DNA from 2 places in the Paraburkholderia sp. TE9906 genome. Region 2 is predicted to be linked to the other one. Evidence: riboswitches for the same ligand, from Rfam matches in the RefSeq annotation. Region 2 holds a riboswitch; the other holds the start of a gene.

Region 1 (7,240 bases), on a different contig from region 2:
TTCGATTCCGATTCGGTCGGCTCGACCATCAACGTACCCGGCACCGGGAAGCTCATCGTCGGCGCGTGGAAACCGTAGTCGGCGAGGCGCTTGGCGACGTCGTCCACGGTGATGCCGCTGGTTTCCTTCAACGGACGCAGATCGAGAATGCACTCGTGCGCGACCAGTCCGCCCGGGCCCGAATACAGCACCGGATAGTGCGGCGCGAGTTTGTTCGCGAGGTAGTTCGCGTTGAGGATCGCGGTTTCGGTGGCGGCGGTCAGGTTCTTCGCGCCCATCATCGCGATGTACATCCACGAGATCGGCAGGATCGATGCGGAGCCGTACGGTGTGCCCGACACCGCGCCGATACCGTTCGGCGCGCGCTCATAGCCCGACGAGATCTGGTTCGGCAGGAACTGCGCGAGGTGCGCCCCGACCGCGACCGGACCGACGCCTGGTCCGCCGCCGCCGTGCGGAATGCAGAAGGTCTTGTGCAGGTTCAGGTGCGAGACGTCGCCGCCGAACTGGCCCGGCGCGCACAGACCGACCATCGCGTTCATGTTCGCGCCGTCCACGTACACCTGGCCGCCGTGCGCATGCACGATCTCGCAGATTTCGCGCACGTTCGCTTCGAACACGCCGTGCGTGGACGGATACGTGATCATGATCGCCGCGAGCTTGTCGGCGTGCTGAGCGGCCTTCTTCTTCAGGTCTTCGATATCGACATTGCCTTGCGCGTCGCAGGCGACCACCACGACCTGCATACCGGCCATCTGCGCCGATGCCGGGTTCGTGCCGTGCGCCGAAGCGGGAATCAGGCAGACGTTGCGATGCGCTTCGCCGCGCGACGCGTGATACGCGTGGATGATCAGGAGACCCGCGTACTCGCCTTGCGAGCCGGCATTCGGTTGCAGCGAAACGGCGGCATAACCGGTTGCGGCGACCAGCATCTCTTCGAGCTGATCGATCATTTCGCGGTAGCCGACGGTTTGCTCGGCCGGCGCGAACGGATGGATCTGGCCGAATTCGGGCCACGTGACCGGCAGCATTTCCGAGGTCGCGTTCAGCTTCATCGTGCACGAGCCGAGCGGGATCATCGAGCGGTCGAGCGCGAGGTCCTTGTCCGACAGACTGCGCAGATAGCGCAGCATTTCCGTCTCCGAATGATGACGGTTGAACACGTGGTGCGTGAGGTACGCGCTGGTGCGCTCGAGCGCAGCCGGTACCGAGGCGGTGTTCGAAGCAGCCATCGCGGCGTCGAGCGCGTCGACTTGCGGCACCTCGCTCGCGAAGGCGGCTTGCGCGAAGACCGCGAGCAGATCGGCCAGATCGTGGCGCGTCGTGGTTTCGTCGATCGACAGGCCCACTTGCGTCGCGCTCACGCGGCGCAGGTTGATGCGCCTCGCGGTGGCGGCGTCGAGCAGCGCTTGCGTGCGCGCGCCGGTGTCGAACGTGAGCGTGTCGAAGAAGGTTTCGTTGACGAGCGTGTAGCCGAGCTGCTTCGCGCCTTCGGCGAGCAGCGCGGCGATGCGGTTCACGCGCAGCGCGATGGTCTTCAGACCGTGCGGGCCGTGATAGACCGCGTACATGCTGGCCATGATCGCGAGCAGCGCTTGCGCGGTACACACGTTCGAGGTGGCCTTCTCGCGGCGGATATGTTGTTCGCGCGTTTGCAGCGCGAGACGCAGCGCGGGGTTGCCTTGCGCATCGACGGTCACGCCGACGAGACGCCCCGGCATCTGACGCTTGAATTCGTCGCGCACCGCGAGATAGGCGGCATGCGGGCCGCCAAAACCGACCGGTACGCCGAAGCGCTGCGTATTGCCGACGGCCACGTCCGCGCCCCATTCGCCCGGCGGCGTAAGCACGGTCAGTGCGAGCAGGTCGGCGGCGACCACCACGTGGCCGCCCGCTGCGTGGATCGCTTCGGTCAGCGCGCGGTAGTCGCGCACGTCGCCGTTCACGCCCGGGTATTGCAGCAGCACGCCGAATGCGTTCGAGTTCGCGGCTTCAGCGGCGGGTCCGACTTTCACTTCGATGCCGACCGGCGTGGCGCGCGTCTTCACCACTTCGATGGTTTGCGGCAGCACGTCGTCGGCGACGAAGAACACGTTCGACTTCGGCTTGCCCACACGTTGCAGCAGCGTCATCGCTTCGGCGGCGGCGGTGGCTTCGTCGAGCAGCGACGCGTTCGAGATCGCGAGACCCGTCAGGTCGACGATCATCTGCTGGAAGTTCAACAGCGCTTCCAGACGGCCTTGCGAAATTTCCGGCTGATACGGCGTGTACGCGGTGTACCACGCCGGATTTTCCAGCACGTTGCGCAGGATCACCGTCGGGGTGTGCGCGTTGTAATAGCCCTGCCCGATATACGAGCGGAACACCTGGTTCTTGTCCGCGAGTTCGCGCAGCGCGGCGAGGGCTTCGGCCTCGCTCTTCGGTTGCGCGAAGGGACCGAGCGGCAGCGTTTCGGTGCGGCGGATCGTCTTCGGAATCACGGCGTCGATCAGCGCGGCGCGCGAGGCGAAGCCGAGGGCTTCGAGCAGCGCTTCCTGGTCGGCGGAATCCGGGCCGATATGCCGTTCGGCGAAGGCGTCATGCACTTCGAGCGCGGCGAGCGAGAGAGGAGTGCGGTTCATCAGACGATCCGGGTGTTCGAGCTTCATGGGTGTTCCTGGCGGTGCGGCTATCCCTGGGCTTCGAGAGGGACGCGCCGCACCTGGCGGGTTAAACGTAAAGGTGAATCAGATCAGGCGCCGATCGACTTCGTGTACGCGTCGGCGTCGATCAGGCGATCTTGCGTCGCGTCGGCGGCCGGCTTGATCTTGAAGAGCCAGCTTTCGTACGGCATGCTGTTGACCGAGTCGGGCGAGTCGGCCACGGCCGAGTTCGCTTCGATGATCTCGCCCGAGACCGGCGCGTAGATGTCGGAAGCGGCCTTCACCGATTCGATCACGGCAACGGTGTCGCCCGCCGTCACGGTCTTACCCAGTTGCTGGACTTCGAAGAAGACGATGTCGCCGAGCGCTTCCTGCGCGTGGTCGGTGATGCCGACCGTCAGCGTGCCGTCCGCTTCGGTGCGGACCCATTCGTGCGATTCGGTGTATTTGAGGTCGGCCGGGATGCTCATCGGATGCTCCTGTGCGGTGTGATTCGGTATTGGCTTAAAAAGAGGGGGCGTGCGCGCGGCTGCTTAAACGGCCAGCACCTTGCCGTTGCGCACGAATGGCAGTTTTACCACGCTTGCGGGAACGGCCTTGTCTCGAATCTGGACGTGAACGGTGTCGCCCGGCTGCACGCCCTTGGGCACGCGCGCGAAGGCGATCGATTCCTGCATCGTCGGGGAAAAAGTGCCGCTGGTGATTTCGCCTTCGCCCTGCGGCGTGAGGACTTTCTGATGCGCGCGCAGCACACCTGCCGCCTTGCCGTTTTCCTTCAGCAGGATCAGACCGACGAATGCTGCCTTCGAACCGTCGGCTTCGAGCTTGCCCTTGCCGACGAAGTCGCGCGGCGAGGTCAGATCGACGGTCCAGGCGAGGCCGGCGTCGAGCGGCGAGACGTTGTCGTCCATATCCTGGCCGTACAGGTTCATGCCGGCTTCGAGGCGCAGCGTGTCGCGCGCGCCGAGGCCGGCCGGGCGCACGCCTTGCGCGTGCAGCGCGTTCCATAGCGCCTCTACGTGGTCCGCCGGCACGATGATCTCGAAACCGTCTTCGCCGGTGTAGCCGGTGCGCGCGACGGTCAGTTCGCCGAACGGCGTGCCTTCGACGCGCGCCGCGTTGAACGGCTTCAGAGCTTCGGTGGCGGCGCGTGCGGCGGGCACCGTTTGCCAGACTTTCTCGCGCGCGTTCGGGCCTTGCACGGCGACGATCGCGAAGTCGCGGCGCGGCGTGATGGTCAGGCCGAAGCCGCCGTCGGCGTTGAGCTGGCCGAACCAGGCGATGTCTTTCTCGGCGGTGCCGGCGTTGACGACCACGCGGAAGTGGTCTTCGCTGAAGTAATAGACGATCAGATCGTCGATCACGCCGCCGTTCGGGTTCAGCAGACAGGAATAGAGCGCGCGGCCGGGCGTTTGCAGCTTGCCGACGTTATTGGCCAGCGCGTATTCGAAGAAAGCGCGCACGCGCTCGCCGGTGAAGTCGACCACGCACATGTGCGAGACATCGAACATGCCGGCGTCGGTGCGCACGGCGCGGTGTTCGTCGATCTGCGAGCCGTAGTTGACGGGCATGTCCCAGCCGCCGAAATCGACCATGCGGGCATTGAGCGCACGATGGGTGGCGTTGAGCGGGGTGTGTTTGAGTTCGGTCATGGGGCCTCGGGCGTCTCGCGAAACAAAAAAGGCCATGCGGCGCTACGCCTCGCGGCAAGGTGCCTGCGAGCGTGGTTCTGCATGACCCCTCTGTCCTCGATACCTGAGAGATTGCGCGACCGTGAACGTTGCTCCGCCACGATGACACGCGCGCCCCTTCGGTGGGCAGCCTGCCCGAATCTGCGTGATGTTGCCAAAACGCAGATGGCTACTGCCGCTCTCCAGAGTGCGAAAAACCGCTGCCTTGAGGTTGCTTCTGGCGAGGGTTTTTCGACGCGGTCGGTCCTTTTGCCTGAGAGTTTGCGGGTGTGCCCCTTCGGCGGCGCGGCCTGCGATATTCGGCGGCCAGCGCGCTCTCCCGACGCGTGCGGCGAATGTACGCGACGGCCGGGGGCTTGTCAAATAGAGGCTGGCGGCCTGTAGGGGGGGCGGCTGCGGTACGCGTCGGCGAAAAAAACGCGGGCCAGGTTGCCCGCGCTGGGCTGCGCACCGGTGCTGCTTCGATGACGGAACCGGCTTACTCGCCGATCGCGTGAGCCGCGTTGTCCAGCTCCTGATTCAGCACGCGCTGTTCGTCGGCGGTGAGGCCGCCGCCGTGTTGCGCGGCCATGTCGTGCGCTTCCTGGCGGATCACGTCCAGCCGATGATGCAGGGATGCGCCTTGCGGCGGCGGGTAGTCGCCCTGATTCACCCGTTTGTCGATGCGGCGGCCGAGATTGTCGATCCGGCCTTCGACCTGACGCAGACGCTGATCCGCGATCTGCTGCTGGGTGGGGTGTGGCGTCGGCGCGGGCGGCGGAGTCACCACGCAGGCGGCGAGAGAACTGAGCAGGGCGCCTGCTGCAATGGCGCGGGTGATACGAGGCATAGACTCTCCGGAAGTCGTTGTCGTGAAGATGCTACTCAGGTAGCAACGAATGAGCGCGGCCGTGCGCTGACCGGGGAGCGGGCAGAGTTGTAACGTTATGTTCCTTTCGGAGACGTCGGGTTTCTGCCCGCGCGAGCCCGGCGGCTCGTGCGGTTTTAGGTACACAAGCCGTCGCGCCGCGCGCTCGAATGGCTCAGCGAATGCGCTCGAACGGCAAGCGCAAGCCTTCTTCCGAGCTGCGCGCCGCGAGCTCGATGATGGTCATCACGTCGACCGCATCCTGAGCCGTGACAGGGAATGCGACGCCGTGCTGGATGGCGTCCGCCACCGCGATATAGAACCCGGCGTAGTCGCCATTGCGCGTCGGCACTTCGCGCTCGACTTCCTGGCCGCCTTCCTGCACGCGCAGCAAGCCTGCGGTATTGCCGGCGCCGAAGCCTTCGTCGCCGGGCCGCAGGCCTGCTTTCAGCTGGTCTTCCTGCGTGTCGAGCCCGTGTTTCACATAGCTGCCGCGCGTGCCGTGGATCGCAAAGCGCGGCGCGACCAGCGCGGTCAGCGCGCTCGCGTGCAGCACCACCTCGAACTCGCCGTAGCCGAGCTGGATGTGCACGTAGTCCGGCGCGCTCGCCTGGTCGCGATGCGTGCGCACCGTCGCCGAGACCGTCTGCGGGGCGCCGAAGAGCGCCAACGCCTGGTCGATCAGATGCGGCCCGAGGTCGAACAGCAGGCCGCCGCCGCGCGACGCCTCTTCGCGCCAGCGCTGCCGCACTTCCGGCCGGAAGCGGTCGAAATGCGATTCGTACTGCGTGACGCGCCCCAGTTCCACGCGGGCGAGCAGATCGCGCACGGTCAGAAAATCGCCGTCCCAGCGGCGGTTGTGGAACGGCATGAACAGCTTGCCCCGCGCGAGCGCGATGTTGGCAAGCGTGTGGGCGTCGGCGGCGCTCAGCGTGACCGGCTTGTCGACCACCACGTGCTTGCCGGCTTCCAGGGTGCGGCGTGCGAGGTCGAAGTGCGTGTCGTTGGGCGTGGCGATCACGACGCAATCGATGTCGTCGAGCGCCAGCAGCGCGTCGAGGTCGGCCACGACTTTCGCGTGCGGATAGTCGGCCTGCGCGCGTTCGGGCTGGCTCGTCGCGATGGCGGCGACGCTTGCGCGTCCGCAATGTGCGATCACCGGCGCATGAAAGGTCGCGCCAGCAAAACCGTAACCCATCAATCCAATATTTAGCGATCCGGGCATGCGTGTCTTCCTGCAAAAACGGCGCGCCGCTTTGCCACCGCGGCGACGGCGCGCAACACCGTAATTGTGGCATGTCCTGAAGGCGCACCGTCAGCGTCGTCGCGGTGAATTGTCGGGGGGCGCTTTGGGCCGGCCCGGGTGCCGGTCGCGGCTAACCGCCGGGGCATCCGTCGCGGCGTCCATGGCAGACATCCGTGTTAACATCGCTCCTCTCGCGCGAAACCGCGCCGGACCGGAATACCCTCGCACCCCTGCGGGCGCCCGTTCCAGCCGACGCTGCCGCGCAGCATGCCCCCGGGCCTCCCGCCGGCGATTTCACGCCGGCGTGCCCTCGACCACCGCTTCTAACCGCATCACCCATCCACAGACGATGTCCGCAGGCCTGAACCCCGCTCAAAATGAAGCGGTCCGCTATCTTGACGGTCCGTGTCTCGTGCTCGCCGGCGCAGGCAGCGGCAAGACGCGCGTGATCACGCAGAAAATCGCGCACCTGATCGAAGCGAAAGGCTTCGAGCCGCGCCACATCGCCGCCGTCACGTTCACGAACAAGGCCGCGGCCGAAATGCGCGAGCGCGTCGGCAAGCTGCTCGAAGGCAAGACGCTCACGACGCCCGGCAAGGAAGGCCGCAAGGTGCCCGTCAATCAGTTGACGGTGTGCACGTTCCACTCGCTCGGCGTGCAGATCCTGCGGCAGGAAGCGGAACACGTCGGCCTGAAGCCGCAGTTCTCGATCATGGATTCGGACGACTGCTTCGGCATGATCCAGGAGCAGGTCGGTTCGACGGACAAGGGCTTCATCCGCAAGATCCAGTCGATCATCTCGCTGTGGAAGAAC
Region 2 (7,240 bases):
GGCGAGAGAGGAACGGGCAAATCGCATCAGGTGGACTCCGTTTTGTCACAAAATGAAATATGTTTGTGACAAAACTAAGCAACAGGTGTGCCAATGAATCACTTGGAGAACATCGGCAAGCTCAAACATGACTTCTGTATGGGGCTCAAAGCCGCGAGCGGCGGCGCGCATGGGGCAGGCGGGGAAAATGGGCGCAATCCCATTCGTTGATGGGTCGAGCAGGCTGAGACATTGCTATATCAACGCATTCCGCACCTGTTGCGTGCGGACTGGGTTCGCTGTAAGTGCCTGGTGACATGAATGGTGCAAGTTTCCACAATCAAGTTTATTTTTGTCACAATGTACAATTGCAATGACGCAAAACCATCGTTGGTCAGTGGAGAACACCCAGCGTGCTAATCGACAAAGAATCCGTCGGCTCGCGTAAGGCGCGGCCGGCCGCTCAGATCCTCGATGCGGAAGACAATTCCGATGCGATCTATGAGCGCATCCTCACCGCGGTGATGGAGCACCGGCTGATTCCGGGCACCAAACTCGTCGAGGAAAAACTCGCCAGCGTGTTCAAGGTCAACCGCACGCGAATTCGCAAGGTGCTGGCGCGGCTCACGCACGAAGGCATCGTCACCACGATCCCGAATCGCGGGGCGTTCATCGCAAGCCCGTCGGTGCAGGACGCGCGCCATATTTTCCAGGCGCGGCGCATTCTCGAGCCGGCGCTGATCCGCAGCCTCGTCGAGCGTGGCAAGGCCGAGGATTTTCGGCGTCTCCATGCGCATGTCGCCAAGGAACGTGCGGCCCGCGAGAAGGGCGACAAGCACGCGGTGATTCGCCTCTCCGGGGAATTTCATCTGCTGATCGCCGAAATGGTGGCGAGTCCGCCGCTGACCAAGCTGATGCGCGAACTCGCTTCGCTGACCTGTCTCATCATCTTGCTGTTCGATTCCCCCAACGTGCCCGCCTGTCCGAATCACGAGCACACGGAAATCGTCGGGCTGATGGAGAAGGGCGAACTCGATGCGGCGATAGCGGCGGCGGTCGGACACCTCGATCACATCGAGGCGACGCTTGATCTCTCGTTGCCCGAGGACACTGAGGTCGATCTGCAGGCCATCTTTGGATGAGTGCGCGCGGCGTCTGCTCGCGCCTCGATACTGCTATCGCACCATGACCGTTGCTGTTGGCGATATTGCCGCGCGGCGACACCTGGCTGGAGCCATCATGAAACTGCTGATCGTCAACCCGAACATTTCACGCGGCGTCACCGATCTGATCGAAGCCGAAGCTCGCCGCGTCGCGTCAGCCGATGTGCAGATCGAGATGGCGACAGCGGCAAGCGGTGTGGCCTACATCGAAACCCGCTTCGAGGCGCTGCTCGGTGCGCACGCCGTGGCGAGCATCGCCGGGGAACGCAAAGGCCAATACGATGCGCTGCTGATTGCGGCATTCGGCGACCCCGGTCTGCACGAATTGCGGGAAGTACTCGACGTGCCGGTTGTCGGCATGACCGAAGCCGCGCTGATGACCGCGGCGCAACTCGGTCAGCGGATCGGGATCATTGCGATTTCGCGGCGCATCACCGCCTGGTATCGGGAATGCGTTGACCGTTACGGCATGTTGAGCCGGCTGGCGGGAATCCGTCATCTCGATCGCCCGCTGCGTGACCCCGCCACGGTCCGGGAAGATCACGGCAGCTATCTGGTCGAATTGAGCCGCCGCGCGGTGGAAGAAGACGGCGCGGACGTGCTGATTCTGGCTGGCGCGCCGCTCGCAGGGTTGGCGCGCAGTGTGGCGGACCTTCTGCCGGTGCCGGTTGTCGATGGCGTATCGAGTGGGGTGTGCCAGGCGCAAGTATTGACCCGTCTCGCAACGATACGCGCTCAGAGCGGCAGTTTCGCCAAACCGCCACCCAAGCTCAATGCCGGACTCTCGAATGGTCTTTCCGAATTACTGGCGCGTGAATGAGAGTTCGCACTTGCTCACTCGCTATGAGCGGTGACCGATTGATCCAGACCGCCGACCATTGCACGAAAGACTTGCGGTAAATATTTTTGCCCGGTATTGTCGAGCCGTTCTGCGATGCAGCGCGGGAGAGATCGTCAAGGATTCGCGACGACGCCGACGGAGCAACCGCCCCGGAAACTCTCAGGCAAAAGGACCGCGCAGCAGGAACATCTGGAGAGCGGCGCACGCGCGCCCACCGAAGGGGATTCCCCGCCTGCTTGCCCGGCGCGGGAAGAAACTCTCAGGTACATGGACAGATGGGGCATCGACGCCGATTTCGAATCAGTCAACACGAAATCGACATCGGCGATGCTCAACCACTCTGGACCATGTCATGTCACGAATCGCCATTATCGGCGCCGGCATTACCGGCGTCACGACCGCTCATGCGCTCGCGCAGCGCGGCCATCACGTTACCGTGTTCGAACGCCACCGCTACGCGGCCATGGAGACCTCGTTCGCCAACGGCGGCCAGCTTTCCGCCAGCAATGCCGAAGTCTGGAACAGCGCGGCGACCGTGCTCAAGGGCCTGCGCTGGATGCTCACGCGCGATGCCCCGCTGCTGCTCAATCCGCTACCCACGTGGCACAAGTATTCGTGGATGGGCGAATTCCTGCGGCAGATTCCGCACTATCGCGCGAATACGGTCGAAACCGTGCGGCTCGCGCTCGCCGCGCGCGAGCATCTGTTTTCGATCGCTGAAAAAGAAGGTATCGATTTCGATCTGGAACGGCGCGGCATTCTGCATATCTACAAGACCAGCAGGGAATTCGACGCCGCGAGCAAGGTGAATGACCTGCTGCGTGAAGGCGGCCTCGAGCGCAACCCGGTCAGTGCAAGCGAATTGCAGCGCATCGAACCCGCGTTGCATGGCGATTTTTATGGCGGTTTTTTTACGCCGTCCGATTCGACCGGCGACATTCACAAGTTCACGCGCGGGCTCGCGCAGGCATGCGAACGGCACGGCGTCGAATTCCATTACGACGCGCAGATCACGTCGATCGAGCAGCCTGCCGAAGGCCGTTTTTCGCTGATGGTCAATCTCGAAGGCGAAACGCAGCCGTTCACCTTCGAGCGCATCGTCGTCTGCGCCGGCGTGAAGAGCCGCGACTTCGCGGCGATGCTCGGCGATCACGTGAATATCTATCCTGTGAAGGGCTATTCGATCACCGTCTGTCTCGACGACAAAACCAGTCAGCAGCACGCGCCGTCAGTCAGCCTGCTCGACGACAGTGCGAAGATCGTGACGAGCCGTCTCGGCGCGGATCGTTTCCGGGTAGCGGGCACGGCGGAAATCAACGGCTTTAACCGCGATATTCGTTCGGACCGCATCGCACCGCTAGTGGACTGGACGCGGCGATATTTTCCCGAAGTATCGACTTCGCGCGTCATTCCCTGGGCGGGTTTGCGGCCGATGCTTCCGAGCATGTTGCCCAAGGTGGGCCGTGGGAAACGGCGCGGCGTGTTCTACAACACGGGGCATGGTCATCTGGGCTGGACGTTGTCGGCGGCAACGGCGCACGCCGTTGCGAGCGCGATGTAGCATCGACCAGGCACCTCATGGTCGGATCATCTCTCGCGCGGTGTGCGTGAGAGATGATCCGACACGTGGCCTAGCGAACGCCGACGGCAAGGCGCGTGTCGCTGTAGCGCATGCCGGCAGGCATGCGTCCCTCGTCATCGCCGTCGAGCTTGGTTCGCAGGCGCCGGATGAAATCCTGCGCGGTGGCGGTCAGCAGTTCGCCGCTGGAATAGGCGAGGTACATGCCGATCCTGGGCATTGGTTCTCTCAGGCTCAGCAATTTGAGCATGCCGTCATCCACGCGCTGGGACAGCAATGGCATCGCCAGCGACGTAAATACCGTGATCGCCTCCATCCGCATCGCGAGGTCCAGATAGAGATTCATCGCTGAACAGCGCGTCGTGCGCGTCGGCGGGGGCATACCGTGCGCCCCGAACAGCGTTGCGACAAAGCCGGATTCGTCGTTGGGAGAATCCAGCAGGAGCCATGGAAGCGCGTGAAGCTGTTCGATCGACAGCGTTTCGCTACCTTGATAGGACGCCGCGATGGTCAGTTGCACGTCGAGATCGTAGAGTTGCATCCATTCGAACGTGGCGTTTTTTGGCTCGCCGTATTGCGTAAAGATCGCCACGTCGATCGTGCCGTTTCGCAAACCGTCCGCGATATTCTCGGCGCGCCATTCGATCACCTGCAAGTTCACGTCCGGGCGCGCTGCGGTCAGTTCGATCAACGAGTCGGCGAGCGCGCGCGTCGACGCCGGCGGCGTGACCGCGAGCGTGAGCCGCCCGCCGAGTTCTCCGCGCGCTGTCTGCGCGTCTTCCACGATACGCCCGACTTCCCGCTGCACGACGAGTGCGCGTTTTAGCACCTGGTGGGCGAATGGCGTCAAGGTGGCGCCATTCGCCGATCGGGTCAGCAACAGCATGCCCAGTTCGACTTCCAGCTCCCGGATGGAGCGGCTGATCGCCGGCTGCGTCAGGAACAGACGGCGAGCGGCTTCATGCAGACTGCCGGCCTCGGCGACCGCACGCAGCGCGTCGAGTTGTCTCAACTTCACAGTGCCCCCAGTTCTCATGTTCATCTTTCAAGGGCATAGCTTAGCGGGACAAAAATGCTCACGGCGCGTCGTTGTGGCGGGTTAGCCCGCTGCCTTCGGCAGAGGCGGCTTCACACTCTCAGGAATCGGGCACACGTACGGCTCAACGGCCAGGCGCTCCGCCAGTTCCGTGCGCGCTGCCGCGAGCAGCAGCGGGCTGGTGTACAACTCCAGTGCGGTGGCGGCCATCGTCTTGGCCGCGAGCACCATGCCCTTGTGCGCGATCGCGCTCTTGCCCTGGGCAACCCACTGCCACGAATGCGGCGACGTGCCGAACGCAAAGCATGCGGTCATGCACTGCACCGTGGGCGTGACCCAACTGACGTCGCCGACGTCGGTCGAACCGCCCATCTTCGACGGACGGTCGTTGTCGAGTGCATCGACGCCATCGAACAGCGCCTTCGGTTGGCGCCACGCTGCGGCAAGCATTCGTCCCGCCATTTCGATCTCGTCGGGGCGCGTCGTTTGATGAATCGACTCGGCGAACTGCAGTTCGGCCTTGTCATACTGTGGCGCGCCGAACTCCTTCAACTTCGCGTGCATCAGCTCGTTCAACGTCGTGTTGCGCATCAGGTTCGAACAGGCCGAATGAACCTCGATTTCCAACTCGCAATCGGTCATCAGCGCCGCGCCGCGCGCGATGTTGCAGACCCGCTCGTACAGTTCCTGAGCATCACGATTGCGCGGCGCGCGGATCATGTACAGCGCCGCCGCATTCGGCTGCACGACGTTTGGCGCGACGCCGCCCGCGTCGGTGATCGCGTAGTGAACACGGGCATCAGGGATCATGTGTTCGCGCAGGAAGTTCGTGCCGATGTTCATCAGTTCGAGCGCGTCGAGCGCGCTGCGTCCGAGGTGCGGCGACGCGCCGGCGTGCGCGGCGACACCCTTGAAGCGGAAGTACGCCTGTTTGACCGCGAGACTCTCGATATTCATGATCGTGTTCGCGACGCCGGGGTGCCACGTGATCGCGGCGGACACATCGTCGAACAGACCCGCGCGGGTCATGAAGGTCTTGCCCCAGCCGCCTTCCTCCGCGGGACAACCGTAGAAGCGAACCGTGCCTTCGATGCCGCTGCGCTCCAGCGCGTTTTTGACCGCGACGGCCGCCAGATGCGCGCTTGTCCCGAGCAGATGGTGGCCACAGCCGTGGCCGTTACCGTTGACGATCTCGTTCGACGGGCAGCAACTGAGCGCGAGGCTCTCCTGGCTAAGGCCGGACAGCGCATCGAATTCGCCGAGAATGCCGATCACCGGGCCACCCGAGCCGGCTTCGGCGACGAACGCCGTCGGAATACCGGCGACACCCTCGCGCACGGTGAAGCCCGCCGATTTCAGAAACGCGATATGCGCGGCAGCCGATTTCTGTTCGGTGTAGCCCAACTCCGCGTACTGCCAGATTTCGTCCGATAGCTGGATGTACTTGTCTTTTCTGCTCTCGATGAAATCGTGAACCAGTTCGCTCGACACGGATTATCTCCTCAGTAGGGTGACGCAAAATGGATGCGCGACAGGGCCGCGCATCCGATCAGAATTGATGGTTGATACCCAGCGTGACGCTCGACACGGTGCGTCCGGGAGCGGGTGCGGGCGAGCCGCTGTCGTAGTTGTAGGTGACGCTGGAGTTCGGCCCGTTACGCATCAGACCGACGCGTCCGTAAACAGACGTTCGCTTCGACAGAAAATGATCGATACCGATGGTCGAGCCGTATGCGTAGTCCTGAGCTTTCGTCGTATCGCGATACGCAACCGAAGCGCGCAGCAAGTTGACGCCCCACCATTTTTGCAAACCGAGCAGATACAGACTTGCGATAGCCGTGTCGGCGGTTTGCGGCACATAGCGGATATAGGCGCCTTGCGCGATGAACGGGCCGACGTCGTACATCAGCGAGACCAGATAGGTGTCGGTGCGCTTGGTCGGCGCGATTCGGGTGTCGCCGACACAACTGCTCGTCATCGACGGGTCGCACCAGCTTTGGCCGAAAGCGATCGACAGCACCGCGCGTTTGTCGATATAAGAGACCATTGCCGAGCGTTGGTGCACGGCGGGCCCGATCGATTGATCGCCCTTGAGGGAGTAGCTCAGGTCGAAGCCGAATGGGCCGAAGCGCGGCGAGATATAGCGCAACGTGTTGGGCAGGCGGCCGAGCGCGTCGCCGTTCGCACCGAGACCGAGATCCGTGACGCCGAGAAAATACGTATAGACCGATTCGTGCGCGACGGCGAGGAACGGATCCGCGCCGAGCGCCGCAGCACCGGCCGACGTATATTGACGGCCTAAGGTCAGCTGCCCGTAGATGGGATTCTGCATCCCGATATAGAACGCGCGATTAAAGAACGACGTCGTATCCTGAACCGCGCCGGTGTTGCCGAGGAATCCGTTTTCCAGCCGGAAGAACACGGTCCATTGATTACCCAGATATTCCTGTCCGTAGAAACCGAACTTCGACGTCAGTGCGCCGCCCGATTGCACGCGCGTGATGCTGTATGGACCGGCCTTCGTATAGTTGATGCCCATGTCCAGCGTCCCGTAGAGCGTGACAAAGGTACGCTGTGACGCGACACCCAGTGTCTGCGGCCCCAGGCCGGCGCCCCAGTATCTGAAGATCGACTGCATTTGC

What was found. Region 2 has a riboswitch for glycine ahead of ACZ9H4_RS28150 (D-amino acid dehydrogenase). Riboswitches for the same ligand answer to the same signal wherever they lie in the genome.
Region 1: linked by a shared signal. The riboswitch ahead of gcvT (glycine cleavage system aminomethyltransferase GcvT) and the one ahead of ACZ9H4_RS28150 (D-amino acid dehydrogenase) in region 2 are both predicted to bind glycine.

Annotation. Positions count from the first base shown of each region.
Region 1 covers NZ_JBWCCT010000008.1:156,934-164,173, reverse strand. Annotated here, with positions in the region: gene gcvP (aminomethyl-transferring glycine dehydrogenase) at 1-2,648, opposite strand, end outside; gene gcvH (glycine cleavage system protein GcvH) at 2,732-3,112, opposite strand; gene gcvT (glycine cleavage system aminomethyltransferase GcvT) at 3,176-4,294, opposite strand; glycine riboswitch at 4,375-4,529, opposite strand; glycine riboswitch at 4,565-4,665, opposite strand; gene ACZ9H4_RS22685 (hypothetical protein) at 4,812-5,162, opposite strand; gene ACZ9H4_RS22680 (oxidoreductase) at 5,356-6,405, opposite strand; gene ACZ9H4_RS22675 (UvrD-helicase domain-containing protein) at 6,776-7,240, shown strand, end outside.
Region 2 covers NZ_JBWCCT010000013.1:5,071-12,310, reverse strand. Annotated here, with positions in the region: gene ACZ9H4_RS28165 (ABC transporter substrate-binding protein) at 1-27, opposite strand, end outside; gene ACZ9H4_RS28160 (GntR family transcriptional regulator) at 393-1,121, shown strand; gene ACZ9H4_RS28155 (aspartate/glutamate racemase family protein) at 1,219-1,962, shown strand; glycine riboswitch at 2,075-2,168, shown strand; gene ACZ9H4_RS28150 (D-amino acid dehydrogenase) at 2,336-3,544, shown strand; gene ACZ9H4_RS28145 (LysR family transcriptional regulator) at 3,615-4,580, opposite strand; gene ACZ9H4_RS28140 (M20 family metallopeptidase) at 4,662-6,089, opposite strand; gene ACZ9H4_RS28135 (porin) at 6,148-7,240, opposite strand, start outside.